2 regions of the Enterobacter sp. ECC-175 genome follow, and region 1 is predicted to be linked to the other one. Evidence: predicted binding sites of a transcription regulator. Region 1 holds the regulator's gene; the other holds the start of a gene.
The links. Region 1 encodes Fur, which represses iron uptake genes when iron is present. Its sites were predicted from a motif close to ATAATAATGAGAACNACTATCAA; they were not measured.

Region 1 (7,297 bases):
AAGAAGATCTCGAAGGCTATGACATCCTGCTGCTGGGCATCCCGACCTGGTACTATGGTGAAGCGCAGTGCGACTGGGATGATTTCTTCCCTACGCTTGAAGAAGTGGACTTTAACGGCAAGCTGGTCGCCCTGTTCGGCTGCGGCGATCAGGAAGACTACGCGGAGTATTTCTGTGATGCGCTGGGTACTATCCGCGACATCATTGAGCCGCGCGGCGCGGCTATTGTTGGCCACTGGCCAACCGCGGGCTATCACTTTGAAGCCTCCAAAGGCCTGGCTGATGACGACCACTTTGTTGGCCTGGCCATTGACGAAGACCGTCAGCCAGAACTGACCGCCGAACGCGTTGAAAAATGGGTGAAGCAGGTTCGTGAAGAGCTGAACCTGGACGACATCCTCAACGCCTGATATCCCTGCGGCGCGACTCCGGTTGCGCCCGTTGTCCAGGTCAAACCGATTAAATTAATTGCTACAAACTTTTAACTTTTCCGTTCAGACCTGTACAATATCCCCCTGGTAAAACGTGGGCTCCATCGAACAAGTTTGTTGGTGATACCCCATTTTTATAAGCATATTTTGCTTGAGACTTGCAGTTTTCATTTAGGCGTGGCAGTTCTATAATGAGACGCATTATCCCAAGTGCATTCTCTGTCACTTCTTCTTTTGAAGTGAATCGTTTAGCAACAGGACAGATTCCGCATGACTGACAACAATACCGCATTAAAGAAGGCTGGCCTGAAAGTAACGCTTCCTCGGTTAAAAATCCTTGAAGTGCTTCAGGGGCCAGACAATCACCATGTCAGTGCGGAAGACCTTTACAAGCGTCTTATCGATATGGGTGAAGAAATTGGCCTGGCAACCGTCTATCGTGTGCTGAACCAGTTTGATGACGCGGGCATTGTTACCCGTCATAATTTCGAAGGCGGTAAATCTGTTTTCGAACTGACTCAGCAGCACCACCACGATCACCTGATCTGCCTCGACTGCGGCAAGGTTATTGAATTTAGCGATGATTCCATCGAATCACGCCAGCGTGAAATCGCTGCGCGTCATGGTATCCGCCTCACCAACCACAGCCTGTACCTGTATGGTCACTGCGCTGAAGGCGATTGCCGCGAGAACGACCGCGCACACGACGCCAAATAATCCGTATTCATACTCTGAGCCAGCCGCGAGGTTGGCTTTTTTTTTGCCTAAAAAAGCCCGGTGGCGCTGCGCTTACCGGGCCTGAGGGGCTGTGACACCTTTGCAGGCCGGTAAGCGCAGCGCCACCGGGCGTGAATACAGCGCATTAGTTATTGTTGCTGCGAATTTCCTGCCAGATTTTATCGCAGCGCTTCGCCACTTCCTGATCGTTTCCGGTTTTACGCGCCTGGATGCAGGCCTGGTAATCCATCACGCGAACGCTCTCCTGCGTGGCAAACTGCTCGTGCGCCTTCTCTTTTTTCAGCACGTTCAGCACGCTTTGACAGGCCTCGATTTTTTCTGGCGAGCCTTGCGCGGTATTGATACAGGCGCTGTACGCCTCTTTTAGACGCGAATCCTCTTTCGGCCCCGGTGAGGTTGCGCAGGCCGCAAGCCCGGCGGTCATCACCGCGACAAGTACGATTTTCTTAAACATAGCCGTCTCCATTCCGGCGGGCCTTAGCCCGCCAGAGCGTTTATCAGAAGATAGTGAATGGGGCGATAACCATGAACTTCACGTCGCGCTCATCCTGGAAGATGTTGCCGTAACCACCGCCCCAGCTTGGGATATCGGAGTGGTTGTCGTACTGAGTGAAGTGCAGTTTGAACATGGTGCCCTTCGCACGGCCGTCCTGTACGGTGTACATCGCATCAAGGCTGTACGCAGACTCTTTGATTTTGTTGGACGCGTAGTCTTCACGCTGGCCTGCGGCGTTGATAAACCAGTCGGCCGGTTTTGCATCCCAGGCGTAAACATAGGACGCACCGACGGCCCAGCCCGACAGATCCCAGTTTTTGAGGTCATACATCGCCCCGAAGAACACCGCCTTTTCACCGTTGGCGTTAAAGTCTGAGCGGTTATCCCACCAGATGTCGAGACGACCGTTTGAGGAGGCGTAGGTTGGCGTCATGCGCTGCAGGAAGTAGCCCTGCTGCCCTTCCGCCTTCACCCACGTCCCTTCCAGGCGCAAATCCACTACCTCGGCCACCTTATAGCCAAAGGTCAGCGCCTGCAGCCAGGCCGTGCCGTCGTAGATATCATTAATGGTGTTGTTGTCGGCCTTATCGCGCGCCCCGTAGAACTGATAGCTGGTTGAAAGCGGAGAGCCCGCGACGTCAAACTTGTAGCTGGCTTTGGCAAAGTATTGATCGACAAAGCCTTCTGCCTGACCAAATGCTGCTTCAAGCACCAGATCATTCTTGAAATCGTATTTGGCACCGAGCGAGTGCAGGTAATCAACCTTAGTCTTGCGGTCGTTCTGGTAGAACTTGTCCATCTCAATGTGCCACGGCGCTTTGTACTCATTGGTCCACATGTAGGAGAAGCTCAACGCACCCGCATCACCGTAGTCAAAGTTCGCCCCGGCTTCCGCCCCCTGGTAAGTACCAGGCATAAAGCTCCAGTGCGGGGCTAACAGCGTTTGGCCGGTTGGCTGAATGTAGCCCGCGCGAGCCCACGCCGGGCCGTATTTAAATTTTGCCGCCGCTTTATACAGGCTGATACCGCTTTTATCGCCCGAATAGTCTTCATCGTAGGCTTTATTGCTGGAGGAGAAGGCAATTTCGTTCGGGTGGCCGCTGTCGCCGTTTTCCGCCATTTCAATCGCGGTAAATGCGGCAATATCCAGGCCGAACATGTCCGCCGCATAGCCTGACTGGAAATCAAGGTTGGCGTTCCATGTTGAGTGAGAGAGGTTTGTTTTGTACTTATCTTCAGCGACGTCTTTACGGTCACGTTCACGCTGCCAGTAATAGATCCCCCCGGTAAGGGTAGAATCATCGATAAAACCTGCTGCCTTAGCTTCTGGAGTCACCGCTAACCCCGACAATGCTGTCACACCGGCAATAGCCAGCGCCAGCGCACTACGTTTGCCACTGAACGTACGCATAGATTATTCCTCTTTGACGAATTAAAGCGCCTAAAACGGCGAAAATATAAAAGACCTAATGGTCAGGGGTAGTTAGAAATACCCTCGAATTAACTACCGTCTTTAGGTTATTTTTCGCGACGCGAATTATCAATGCTTTTTAGAAGGCAAAACTCAGGATTATGACGAAGTGCACATATTTAGTAGCTATTTGTAACAACTCAGATGAAGCGAGGATTTACAAGGCATAAGGGCTATTTTTACGCAATAACATGCATTATTTGCGTTTATTTTTTAAGCTCCATACCCCCTGTAAATATTACAACTTTATTTTAATAAAATAAGTAGCACGACATTGACCTGATTTTATCTGCGCGCGTGTAAGCTCATATCGTTAATGGCCTGATCGTTAAATAAAAAAACGCCGCTATAAGCGGCGTTTGTTTCTCATTGACCACTGCGGCGAAATTATTCGCCTGATTTAGCCCAGGTATCACGCAGGCCTACGGTACGGTTAAATACCGGTTTTTCCGCCGTGCTGTGGCGGCTGTCCAGGCAGAAATACCCTTCACGTTCGAACTGGAACGCTTTGCCCGCTTCAGCCGCTTTCAGAGACGGCTCAGCATAACCCTGCTTAATCACCAGCGACTGAGGGTTGATGACGGACAGGAAGTCCTCGGCCGCACCAGGGTTAGGTACGCTGAACAGGCGATCGTACAGGCGAATCTCTACCGGCAGCGCGTGGGCAGCGCTCACCCAGTGGATAACGCCTTTCACCTTGCGGCCATCGGCAGGATCCTTACTCAGCGTTTCCGCATCGTAAGAACAGAAGATGGTGGTGATGTTACCTTCCGCGTCTTTTTCAACGCGCTCGGCTTTGATGACGTAGGCGTTACGCAGACGCACTTCTTTACCCAGCACCAGACGCTTGTACTGCTTGTTCGCTTCTTCACGGAAGTCAGCGCGGTCAATCCAGATCTCGCCGCTGAACGGCACGTCACGGCTTCCCATTTCCGGCTTGTTCGGATGGTTAGGCATGGAGACCAGCTCGCTTTCACCCTGCGGATAGTTTTCGATAACCAGCTTAACCGGATCGATTACGGCCATCGCGCGCGGCGCGTTTTCATTGAGATCTTCGCGAATGCAGGATTCCAGGGAGGCCATCTCGATGGTGTTATCCTGCTTGGTGATGCCGATACGTTTGCAGAACTCGCGAATAGAAGCTGCGGTGTAGCCACGACGGCGTAGGCCGGAAATGGTCGGCATACGCGGGTCGTCCCAGCCCTCAACGTGCTTGTCGGTGACCAGCAGGTTCAGCTTACGCTTGGACATCACGGTGTATTCGAGATTCAGACGAGAGAACTCGTACTGACGCGGATGCACAGGAATAGTGATGTTATCCAGCACCCAGTCGTACAGGCGACGGTTGTCCTGGAACTCCAGCGTACACAGCGAGTGCGTAATGCCTTCCAGCGCATCGCTGATGCAGTGGGTGAAGTCGTACATCGGGTAGATGCACCACTTGTTGCCGGTCTGGTGGTGTTCAGCAAACTTAATGCGGTACAGCACCGGATCGCGCATCACGATAAACGGTGACGCCATGTCGATTTTGGCACGCAGGCAGGCTTTGCCCTCTTCGAAGCCGCCGGCACGCATTTTTTCAAACAGCGCCAGGTTCTCTTCCACGCTGCGGTCGCGGAACGGGCTGTTTTTGCCAGGCGCCGTCAGCGTACCGCGATACTCGCGGATTTCGTCAGCGGACAGTTCGTCGACATACGCCAGACCTTTGTTGATCAGCTCCACCGCGTAGGCATACAGCTGATCGAAATAGTTAGAGGAGTAGCAGATGTCGCCTGACCAGTTAAAGCCCAGCCATTGCACGTCGTTTTTAATTGACTCAACGTATTCGATGTCTTCTTTTGCGGGGTTTGTGTCATCGAAACGCAGGTTGCATTGGCCCTGATAGTCTTGCGCAATGCCGAAGTTCAGGCAGATAGATTTCGCGTGACCAATGTGCAGGTAGCCGTTTGGCTCCGGCGGGAAACGCGTATGAACCGTGGTGTGCTTACCACTGGCCAGATCTTCATCGATGATCTGACGAATAAAGTTACTCGGGCGGGCTTCAGCCTCACTCATCGTGGATTCCTCAAAAGCGTAAACAACGTATAACGGCATATGATCTTATAAGCCGGACGTAGTGACAACCCTTAAAACGTCTCTGAAGAAAATAATGGGGGCATTTACAGCAAAAAAAAGCGGCGGAGGTTATCCCCCGCCGCTTAAGGCATGAACTCTACTCAGGAGCGATTACTTGCCTTTAATCTCATACAGCGGCGTTTGGCCCGCAACAACCTGACCTTTAGCCTGAATCACCAGGCCGCTGAAGTCGTCGATGTTGCTGCACACAACCGGGCTGATCATGGAGCGCGCGTTGGCGTTCAGGAAGTCCAGATCCATTTCCAGAACCGGCTGGCCTGCCACCACTTCCGCGCCCTCTTCCACCAGGCGAGTAAAGCCCTGACCGTTCAGCGCCACGGTATCGATACCCATATGGACAACGATTTCCGCGCCTTTTTCAGTCTCAAGGCAGAACGCGTGGTTGGTGTTGAAGATTTTCACGATGGTACCGGCAGCCGGAGACACCACGGTTTTATCCGTTGGTTTCACCGCCACGCCGTCACCGACCGCTTTGCTGGCGAACGCTTCGTCAGGCACCTGCTCAAGCGCAACCACTTCACCCGTGACGGGTGAGACCAGCGCAGCAACGGTTGCTGCGTTTGGCACAGCCTGCGGCTTAACGGCAGCAGGAGCAGAGGCCGGAGCTGAAGTCGCTTCCGCGGCGGCAACCGGGCCACGCATCACAACTTTTTTCATTTCGTCGCCGATAGATTCCGCTTTCGCACCCACAATCACCTGAATGCTCTGCTTGTTCAGTTTTACCACGCCGGATGCGCCAAGGCGTTTGCACGCGGCGTCGTTCACGCGGGAAGAGTCGACCACGGTCAGACGCAGACGGGTAATACAGGCATCAATCGCTTTCAGGTTATCGGTACCGCCAACGGCAGCAATGTAGCTGGTCGCCAGCTGTGCCAGACCTTCTTCGGTGTTGCTGTTCGCTTCTTCAGTGACCACGTCATCGGTTTTATCTTCGCGGCCTGGGGTTTTCAGGTTAAACATGCGAATAACCGCGCTGAACAGCAGGAAGTAGACGATGAAGAAGATCACGCCCATCACCAGCAGCATCCAGACGTTCTGGCTGGCGGCCGGCAGGCTGTACATCAGCACATAGTCGATAGCGCCTGCGGAGAAGGAGAAGCCCGCATGGATACCCAGCAGCGTAGCAACGAACAGGCTGATGCCGGTCAGCAGCGCGTGCAGGAGATACAGCAGCGGAGCCAGGAACATGAACAGGAATTCCAGCGGCTCGGTCACGCCGGTCAGGAACGCGGTGACGGCTACGGAGAGCAGCATACCGCCAACCATTGGGCGACGCTCTTTCGGCGCGGCGAAGTACATCGCCAGCGCTGCACCCGGCAGGCCAAACATCATGATTGGGAAGAAGCCGGACATGAACATGCCCGCGGTGCCGTCACCCGCATAGAAGCGGTTGATGTCGCCGTGGAATACCGCACCTGCGGCGTTGGTGAACTCACCGATCTGGAACCAGGCGATGGTGTTCAGAACCTGGTGCAGACCGGTTGGGATCAGCAGTCGGTTAATGAAGCCAAAGATACCGGAACCCAGCGCGCCTGCTGACACGATCCATTCACCGCCAGCATGAATTGCATGCTGAACTGGCGGCCAGACGTAGCCGAAAATAGCCGCTAACACCAGGCAGAAGAAGCCGGTTGCGATCGGTACAAAGCGTTTCCCGCCGAAGAAGCTCAGGAAATCTGGAAGTTTAATGTTGGACCAGCGGTTATAAACCGCACCGCCGACCAGACCGGTAATGATACCCGCCAGCACACCCATATTAATTTCCGGGTTGATGGTTACCATCGCCTTAGTCAGTACAAAGTAACCCACCGCACCTGCCAGAGCTGCCGCACCCGCACCGTCCTTGGACCAGCTGGATGCCACACCGATGGCGAAAATCAGCGCGAGGTTATCGAAAATGGCCCCACCCGCTTGCGCGATGAAGGGAACATTTAATAAATCCGGTTGGCCGAATCGCAGCAACAGTGCTGCCACTGGCAACACCGCGATGGGCAGCTGCAATGCCCTACCGAGTCGCTGGAAAAA
Region 2 (7,297 bases), 600 kb from region 1:
AGATAGGGCGTACCGGGATGATCGAGGGTAGGGCATGGCCACTGGACGTGGCCCATTTCGCCCATTTTCTCGTAGGTCACGCCGTAGAACAGCGGGCACAGCTCGCGCATTTCATCCCAGATTTGCCGTTCGGAGTCGTAGCGCATCGGATAGCCCATTTCAGTGGCGAGCAGGCTGATAATGTCCCAGTCGCGCTTGACGTTGCCGCGGGCGTCGATGGCTTTACCGAAGCGCTGGAAGCCGCGGTCGGCGCAGGTGAATACGCCGCCGTGCTCACCCCAGGAGGTGGCGGGAAGCAGCACGTCCGCCACCTCGGCCGTTTTGGTCATAAAGATGTCCTGAACCACCACAAAATCGAGCGCGTCGAAGCCGCGGCGAACCAGGCCTAAATCCGCTTCGGTCTGAAGCGGGTCTTCCCCCATGATGTAATAGGCCTTGATTTTGCCTTCAAGGGCAAGGTGCGGGACTTCGGTGATGCGGGTACCAACGCTAGCGTCCATCTTGTCGGTATCAATACCCCAGGCATCGGCAAATTTCTGCCTGACGGCGGGGTCGGTCACCGCCTGATAGCCGGGGAACATGTTGGGCAGGACGCCCATGTCGCAGGCCCCCTGAACGTTGTTCTGCCCGCGCACCGGGCCAACGCCGACCGCCGGACGGCCCAGGTTGCCGGTGAGCAGCGCCAGGCTGGAAAGCCCTTTCACCACGTCGACGGCCTGACCAAACTGGGTGACGCCCATCCCCCACATGACGGTTGCCGACGGGGCGGCGGCAAAGGTGCGCATGGCCTGGCGTATCTCCTGGGCCGGTACGCCCGTCAGGTGCTCCACGCGCTCCGGCGGGTAGTTCTCGACGGTTTTTCGGTAGGCATCCAGCCCCTGCGTAAAGCGCGCCACGTAGTTTTTGTCGTACAGCTCCTCTTCCAGCAGCACATAGCCAAAGGAGTTGACCAGAGCCATATTGCTGCCGTTTTTCAGCTGAAGGTGCTGGTCGGCGATGCGGGCCGTTTCAATGCGCCGCGGATCGCAGACGATAATTTTTGCGCCATTCTCACGCGCTTTCAGCACGCGCCTGGCAACGATGGGGTGTGAATCCGCGCAGTTGTAGCCAAAGACCAGCAGGCATTTCGAGTTTTCAATGTCGCTAATGGCGTTGCTCATTGCGCCGTTGCCGAGCGTCTCCTGCAGCCCGGCAACCGAAGGCCCGTGGCAGACGCGCGCGCAGCAGTCGACGTTGTTAGTGTGCAGCACCGCGCGGGCAAATTTTTGCATCACGTAGTTGGTTTCGTTCCCTGTTCCGCGTGAAGAGCCGGTGGTCATGATGGCGCGGGGGCCGAACTCCGACCTAATGCCGCTCAGCCTGTGGGCGGTATAGCGAATGGCCTCTTCCCAGGTGACTGGCGTAAAGGCGTCGCCCTTACGATAGCGGATCATCGGCTGCGTCAGGCGAGGGGTAAGCAGGCGAGTGTCGTTTAAGAAGTCCCAGCCGTAAAATCCTTTCAGGCAAAGCGTGCCCTGGTTGGTGACGCCGTCTGCCGCTTCGGCGCGGATGATACGGTTATTTTCAACGACAAGATTGAGCTTGCAGCCTGCGCCGCAGTAGGGGCAGACGGTGGCGATTTTTTTCATCAATAACAGACCTGTTAATAAATGAAGCGATGTTTAACTGGAGCATTCCAGTCCCGTACCCGGCTAAAGCAGGATCCGTGCCACATCGTAGCATCTTGATTATCAGGAGGTTATTGCGAGCAAAGGCGTGTCATCGTCAACAGGTTCGTCATAAGTGACGATGACACGTCAGGAAGGGGAGTACAGCCGGGTTAAAGATCGTCCATGGTGTAGCCCACAACAATCTCAAGCGTTTTGCGGATAACATCGGCCTGAACAACGTCGTGCGTGCCTTCAAGCGTCTGGATCAGCCACAGAATAATGGCCTTATTGGTGATATGTCCTTCAGAGGCCTGGATACAGCGTACTGCCGTAGAGAAAATAGCGGACTCTTCAGCAAAACGATCGCCTGCGTGACGGAAATACTCCGACAAAGGGCTTTCATGAAATGCCGATGTGTATTCGGGTTGAATCTGAATATTCTGTCTCATTTATTCTCACCGTAGCTGTTAGGTTGTAGTCAATGTATTTTCTTTGGATCGGACGGTTTTCCTTTACCAAATAAGGGCACTACATTGTCTTCCGTTATCCGAAGAGATCCCTCTCCGTGAGTCCTTCCCTGTGCGGTGCGGCGATGTTTAAACGCGGCACGGTTTTCGCCTACGTCGGCGATAACGCGCGCTATGGCTTCCCGCCGCCCGGGATCTTTTTCATGCGTCTTCATGCTCCATAGACGCTCGATTAACGTGCCTGTCGTGAGCGGCCCGCGCTCTTTCAGTAGCGAAAGAACGGCTTCTCCGATAAGCGAGTCAATCAGCTTGTCTACGTCACTGCTTTTCATAACGGCGTTTTTATCGTTCGAAGAGCAGGCCAAGCAGCATGTGGTAATGCTGTTCCTCTTCCGGACTGGAGGCCTTTTCGAGGCGGCTTAACAATTTCGTACAGAGCGATTTTCGGTTGAGATTTCGCCCGTCGCTCAGAATTTCTACTACCACCTGGCCCAGCGTTTCCTGCTGGGTTGGAAGCGCTGCCTTTTCGAAATACTGCGCAATCGCTGCGGCGGAATCTCCGGCATAACCGTTCTGGTACATGTTTCGCTCCTGTTAAGGTCCGTAATCAGTAACGTTACATTTAAGGTATACACTTTTTTCAAATCTGTACATTTAAAATGTACAATTTTTTAATAAATTGTCATATTTTCTTATAAAGGCGTTTTTATACAACACGTTATGCATGCTGTTTTTTATCGGTCAAGGTTGGGATATATTGTACAAGCTTCAGCTGCAGGAGAGAGTTGTACAAAGGATAATGAAGGGGCTGAAATGACGATAAATCATTGAGATGTAAATTATTTGTTAGGCAATTAATATGCTATAACAGAATGTAACCCACACGTTTTATCGTCCACACCTAACCCCAGGAATAGCATGCTCACGACCATCATTTACCGCAGTCATATCTGCGATGACGTGCCTGTGAAAGCACTCGAAGACATGGTAGCTGCTGCAAATCATCATAATCGACATGAAAATGTCACAGGGATTTTGTTATTCAACGGCACGCATTTTTTTCAGCTGCTTGAGGGTCCCGCGGAGAGTGTGACGGCTATCTATCAGCATATTTGCTGCGATCCGCGCCATCACAACGTGGTTGAGCTGTTACGAGATCACGGTCCGTCGCGCCGCTTCGGTAACGTCGGCATGGAGCTTTTCGATCTGCGGCATTACGACAGGGATGACGTGCTTCAGAGCGTGCTGGATAAGGGCACGACGAAATACCAGATGACCTATAACGATCGCGCCCTGCAGTTTTTCCGCACCTTCGTTGAGGCGACTGAAAAAGCGAACTATTTCGAGCTGCCTCCGGCGGATTCGTGGGAATTTATTTCCGAAGAAACGGCGCTTTCCGCGCAGCCGGAGGTTGTCGCGCCCGGCGCCGACTGTAGCTTCGCCTTCCAGCCCATCGTGGACCCGTTTATGCAGGAGGTGGTCTCATGGGAAGCGCTTATCCGCACGCCTGGCGGTGAATCACCGGGGGCCTATTTTGATGCCTTACCGCGTGAAGAACTGTACGAACGGGATCTGAAAAGTAAGCAGGTCGCGCTGTCGATGGCCAGCGCGCTGGGCCTACAGGACCAGACGTTATCTCTCAACCTGCTGCCGATGACGCTGGTGAACGTCCCCAGCGCCGTGGATTTCCTGCTCACGGCGATAGAAGCAAACGGCTTCGTGCCGGAGCAAATCGTGGTGGAATTTACCGAAAGCGAAGCCATATCTCGCTTCGAGGAGTTTACCAGCGCCGTCAGGCAGCTTAAAAGCGCGGGCATCAGCGTGACCATCGATCACTTTGGTGCGGGGTTCGCCGGGCTACAGCTGCTGGCGCAGTTCCAGCCGGACAGAATCAAGATCAACCGCGACTTGATTATGGACGTCCATAAGAGCGGCCCGCGGCAGGCGATTATTCAGGCGATCATCAAGTGCTGCGCGTCGCTGGAAATTCAGTTTTGCGCCGTCGGCGTGGAGAAAGCCGAAGAGTGGATGTGGCTGGAGTCGGCGGGCATTTCTCAGTTTCAGGGCCATCTGTTTGCCAGCCCGCGCCTGGGAGGCATTCCGGCTATAGCCTGGCCCGAGAAAAAGTTCGGATTTTAATGAGGTTGTACACATTGATGACGGCTTAGCTGTACGTGACGTCAAATTTATACAACAATGTATTAACGAGTGAATGGTTTTTTGCACCATTCACTTGTCCCTGAGTGAGGTATTGGTTATACAAAAGCGTTGTACAATCTGATAAGGTTGGTTCGGTTGGGTATGGAAGTGTTAAGCGTGAGGGAGTTAATGGCCTATTACAGTATCGGTGAAGTCGCCGAACGATGCGGTATCAACCCCGTTACGCTGCGTGCCTGGCAGCGTCGCTACGGGTTATTGAAACCCCAGCGCAGCGAGGGGGGCCATCGTCAGTTTGACGATGAGGATATCCTGCGCATTGAAGAGATCAAGCGCCTGATGAAGTCCGGCATATCGGTCGGAAAAGTGAAAGCGCTGTTGGGAAACAGCGAAGTGTTGACCCAGGGCAGTTGGGCAACGCTGCAGGAAGAGATGATGACCGTCCTGCGCTACGCAAACCCTGCGAAGCTTCGCGCGAAGATCGGCGAATTCCGCCGGGACCACGCGATGGATGTGCTTATCGATAACATTATCACCCCGGTTCGTCAGCGAATGAATCAGGACCAGAACACGGTGCGCCACATGGCGAGCCTGCTCGACGGTGTGCTGATTGAGTTTGCCATTGCAAGCCTGACGGAATCACGTAAAAAAGCCGGAAAAGACGCCCTGCTCATCGGCTGGGAGTGCGACGATCGTACGCATCTCTGGCTTGAAGCCGCCCGTCTTGCGCAAAAAGGCTGGCACATCGACGTGCTGGCAGACCCTATTGATTCACCGCGTCCGGAGCTCTTCCCCGGGCAAAAAATCTTCGTCTGGACGGGAAAACCGATGACGCCTCGCCAGCAGGAACAGCTCGACCACTGGCGGGAACAGGGTTTTGCTATAGCGTTTCATCCAGCACTGTAACGGGGTCCGAAAGGGCCTTTTGTATTTTTTCCTCTCATTCCCTCATTTCGTGACGTTAACGTTCGCTGCCATCAATCATCTATTTCAAAAATAGGCATTTTCGATGCATATTTTGTCTTTCACCATTACCGTCTCTTTCTGTAAATAAAATGCATTATCTATCAATGTATTGAACAAATAATTCCATCCCAGCCTTATCTCCGTACAGGGTCTATGCTTAGTAAAAGGTGCCAAAAAGGGCGGTTAAGCACAAAGCCCCTGCTGTCAGGGGGTTGAAGTGATAATCGTTATCACTAACATGGTGTTATGCCCCTGTGGCTCTCGACATGAGGTGGAACTATGGAATTGCATTCAGAAACCTTTAACCCTGCCGACTTTGCCTGGCGTGGCCTTACGCTCACGCCAGCGGCAGCGGCACATATACACGAGCTGGTGGCGAAGAAGCCGGAGATCCTCGGCGTGCGCCTGGGCGTTAAGCAAACTGGCTGCGCGGGCTTTGGCTATGTTCTTGATACGGTCACCGAGCCTGAAAAAGACGATTTAGTCTTCGAAACCGACGGCGCAAAGCTGTACGTGGCGCTGCAGGCGATGCCCTTCATTGACGGAACCGAAGTCGATTACGTGCGCGAAGGCTTAAATCAGCTTTTCAAATTTCATAACCCGAAAGCCCAGAACGAATGCGGCTGCGGCGAAAGCTTTGGGGTATAGGCGGTACTATGTCTCGACAGACTGAAGCAACTGACGATGTAAACACCTGGAGCGGCGGACACCTCAACTATAAAGAGGGTTTTTTCACACAGGTGCAAACCGACGAGCTGGCGAAGGGCATTAACGAGGACGTCGTCCGCGCGATTTCGGCCAAGCGCAACGAGCCGGAGTGGATGCTCGAGTTTCGCCTGAGCGCGTTTCGCGCCTGGCTGGAAATGGAAGAGCCCCACTGGCTAAAAGCGCACTACGATAAGCTCAACTATCAGGACTATAGCTATTACTCCGCGCCGTCCTGCGGCAGCTGTGACGATACCTGCGCCTCGCAGCCCGGCGCGGTCCAGCAAACGGGTGCCGAAAACAGCTTCCTGAGCAAAGAGGTTGAAGAGGCTTTCAACCAGCTGGGCGTTCCGGTACGTGAAGGCAAAGAAGTCGCGGTAGACGCCATTTTTGACTCCGTGTCGGTGGCGACGACCTATCGAGAAAAGCTGGCGGAGCAGGGGATCATTTTCTGCTCGTTCGGCGAGGCGATCCACGATCACCCCGAGCTGGTGAAAAAGTACATCGGCACCGTGGTGCCGAGCAACGACAACTTCTTCGCGGCGCTCAACGCGGCTGTGGCTTCTGACGGGACGTTTATTTACGTGCCGAAAGGCGTGCGCTGCCCGATGGAGCTTTCCACCTATTTCCGCATCAACGCGGAAAAAACGGGCCAGTTCGAGCGCACGATCCTCGTCGCCGATGAGGGCAGCTACGTGAGCTACATCGAAGGGTGCTCCGCGCCGGTGCGCGACAGCTATCAGCTGCACGCGGCGGTGGTGGAGGTCATCATCCATAAAGATGCCGAAGTGAAATACTCCACGGTGCAGAACTGGTTCCCCGGGGACGGGAATACCGGCGGCATCCTCAACTTCGTCACCAAGCGCGCGCTGTGCGAGGGCGAAAACAGCAAGATGTCCTGGACCCAGTCGGAAACCGGCTCGGCCATTACCTGGAAATACCCTAGCTGTATTCTGCGCGGGGACAATTCCATCGGCGAGTTTTACTCGGTGGCGCTGACCAGCGGCCATCAGCAGGCGGATACCGGCACCAAGATGATCCACATCGGTAAAAACACCAAATCCACGATTATCTCGAAAGGGATCTCCGCCGGGCACAGCCAGAACAGCTATCGCGGGCTGGTGAAAATCATGCCGACGGCCACCAACGCGCGTAACTTTACGCAGTGCGATTCGATGCTGATTGGCGCGGACTGCGGGGCGCATACCTTCCCGTACGTCGAGTGCCGTAATAACACGGCCCAGCTCGAGCACGAGGCCACCACCTCGCGGATTGGGGAAGATCAGCTCTTCTACTGCCTGCAGCGCGGGATCAGCGAAGAAGATGCGATTTCAATGATTGTGAACGGCTTCT

Region 2: sufA (Fe-S cluster assembly scaffold SufA) is a predicted target of Fur. The motif match lies at 5,457-5,479, and genes of this name have one in related genera.

Annotation. Positions count from the first base shown of each region.
Region 1 covers NZ_CP143776.1:1,885,018-1,892,314, reverse strand. Annotated here, with positions in the region: gene fldA (flavodoxin FldA) at 1-410, shown strand, start outside; gene fur (ferric iron uptake transcriptional regulator) at 702-1,148, shown strand; gene chiQ (ChiQ/YbfN family lipoprotein) at 1,294-1,623, opposite strand; gene chiP (chitoporin) at 1,667-3,076, opposite strand; gene glnS (glutamine--tRNA ligase) at 3,524-5,191, opposite strand; gene nagE (PTS N-acetyl glucosamine transporter subunit IIABC) at 5,363-7,297, opposite strand, start outside.
Region 2 covers NZ_CP143776.1:2,487,825-2,495,121, forward strand. Annotated here, with positions in the region: gene fdhF (formate dehydrogenase subunit alpha) at 1-1,628, opposite strand, end outside; gene V1599_RS11775 (biofilm development regulator YmgB/AriR family protein) at 1,820-2,098, opposite strand; gene V1599_RS11780 (hypothetical protein) at 2,128-2,448, opposite strand; gene ycgZ (regulatory protein YcgZ) at 2,459-2,698, opposite strand; gene V1599_RS11790 (diguanylate phosphodiesterase) at 3,035-4,255, shown strand; gene V1599_RS11795 (MerR family transcriptional regulator) at 4,445-5,179, shown strand; gene sufA (Fe-S cluster assembly scaffold SufA) at 5,519-5,887, shown strand; gene sufB (Fe-S cluster assembly protein SufB) at 5,896-7,297, shown strand, end outside.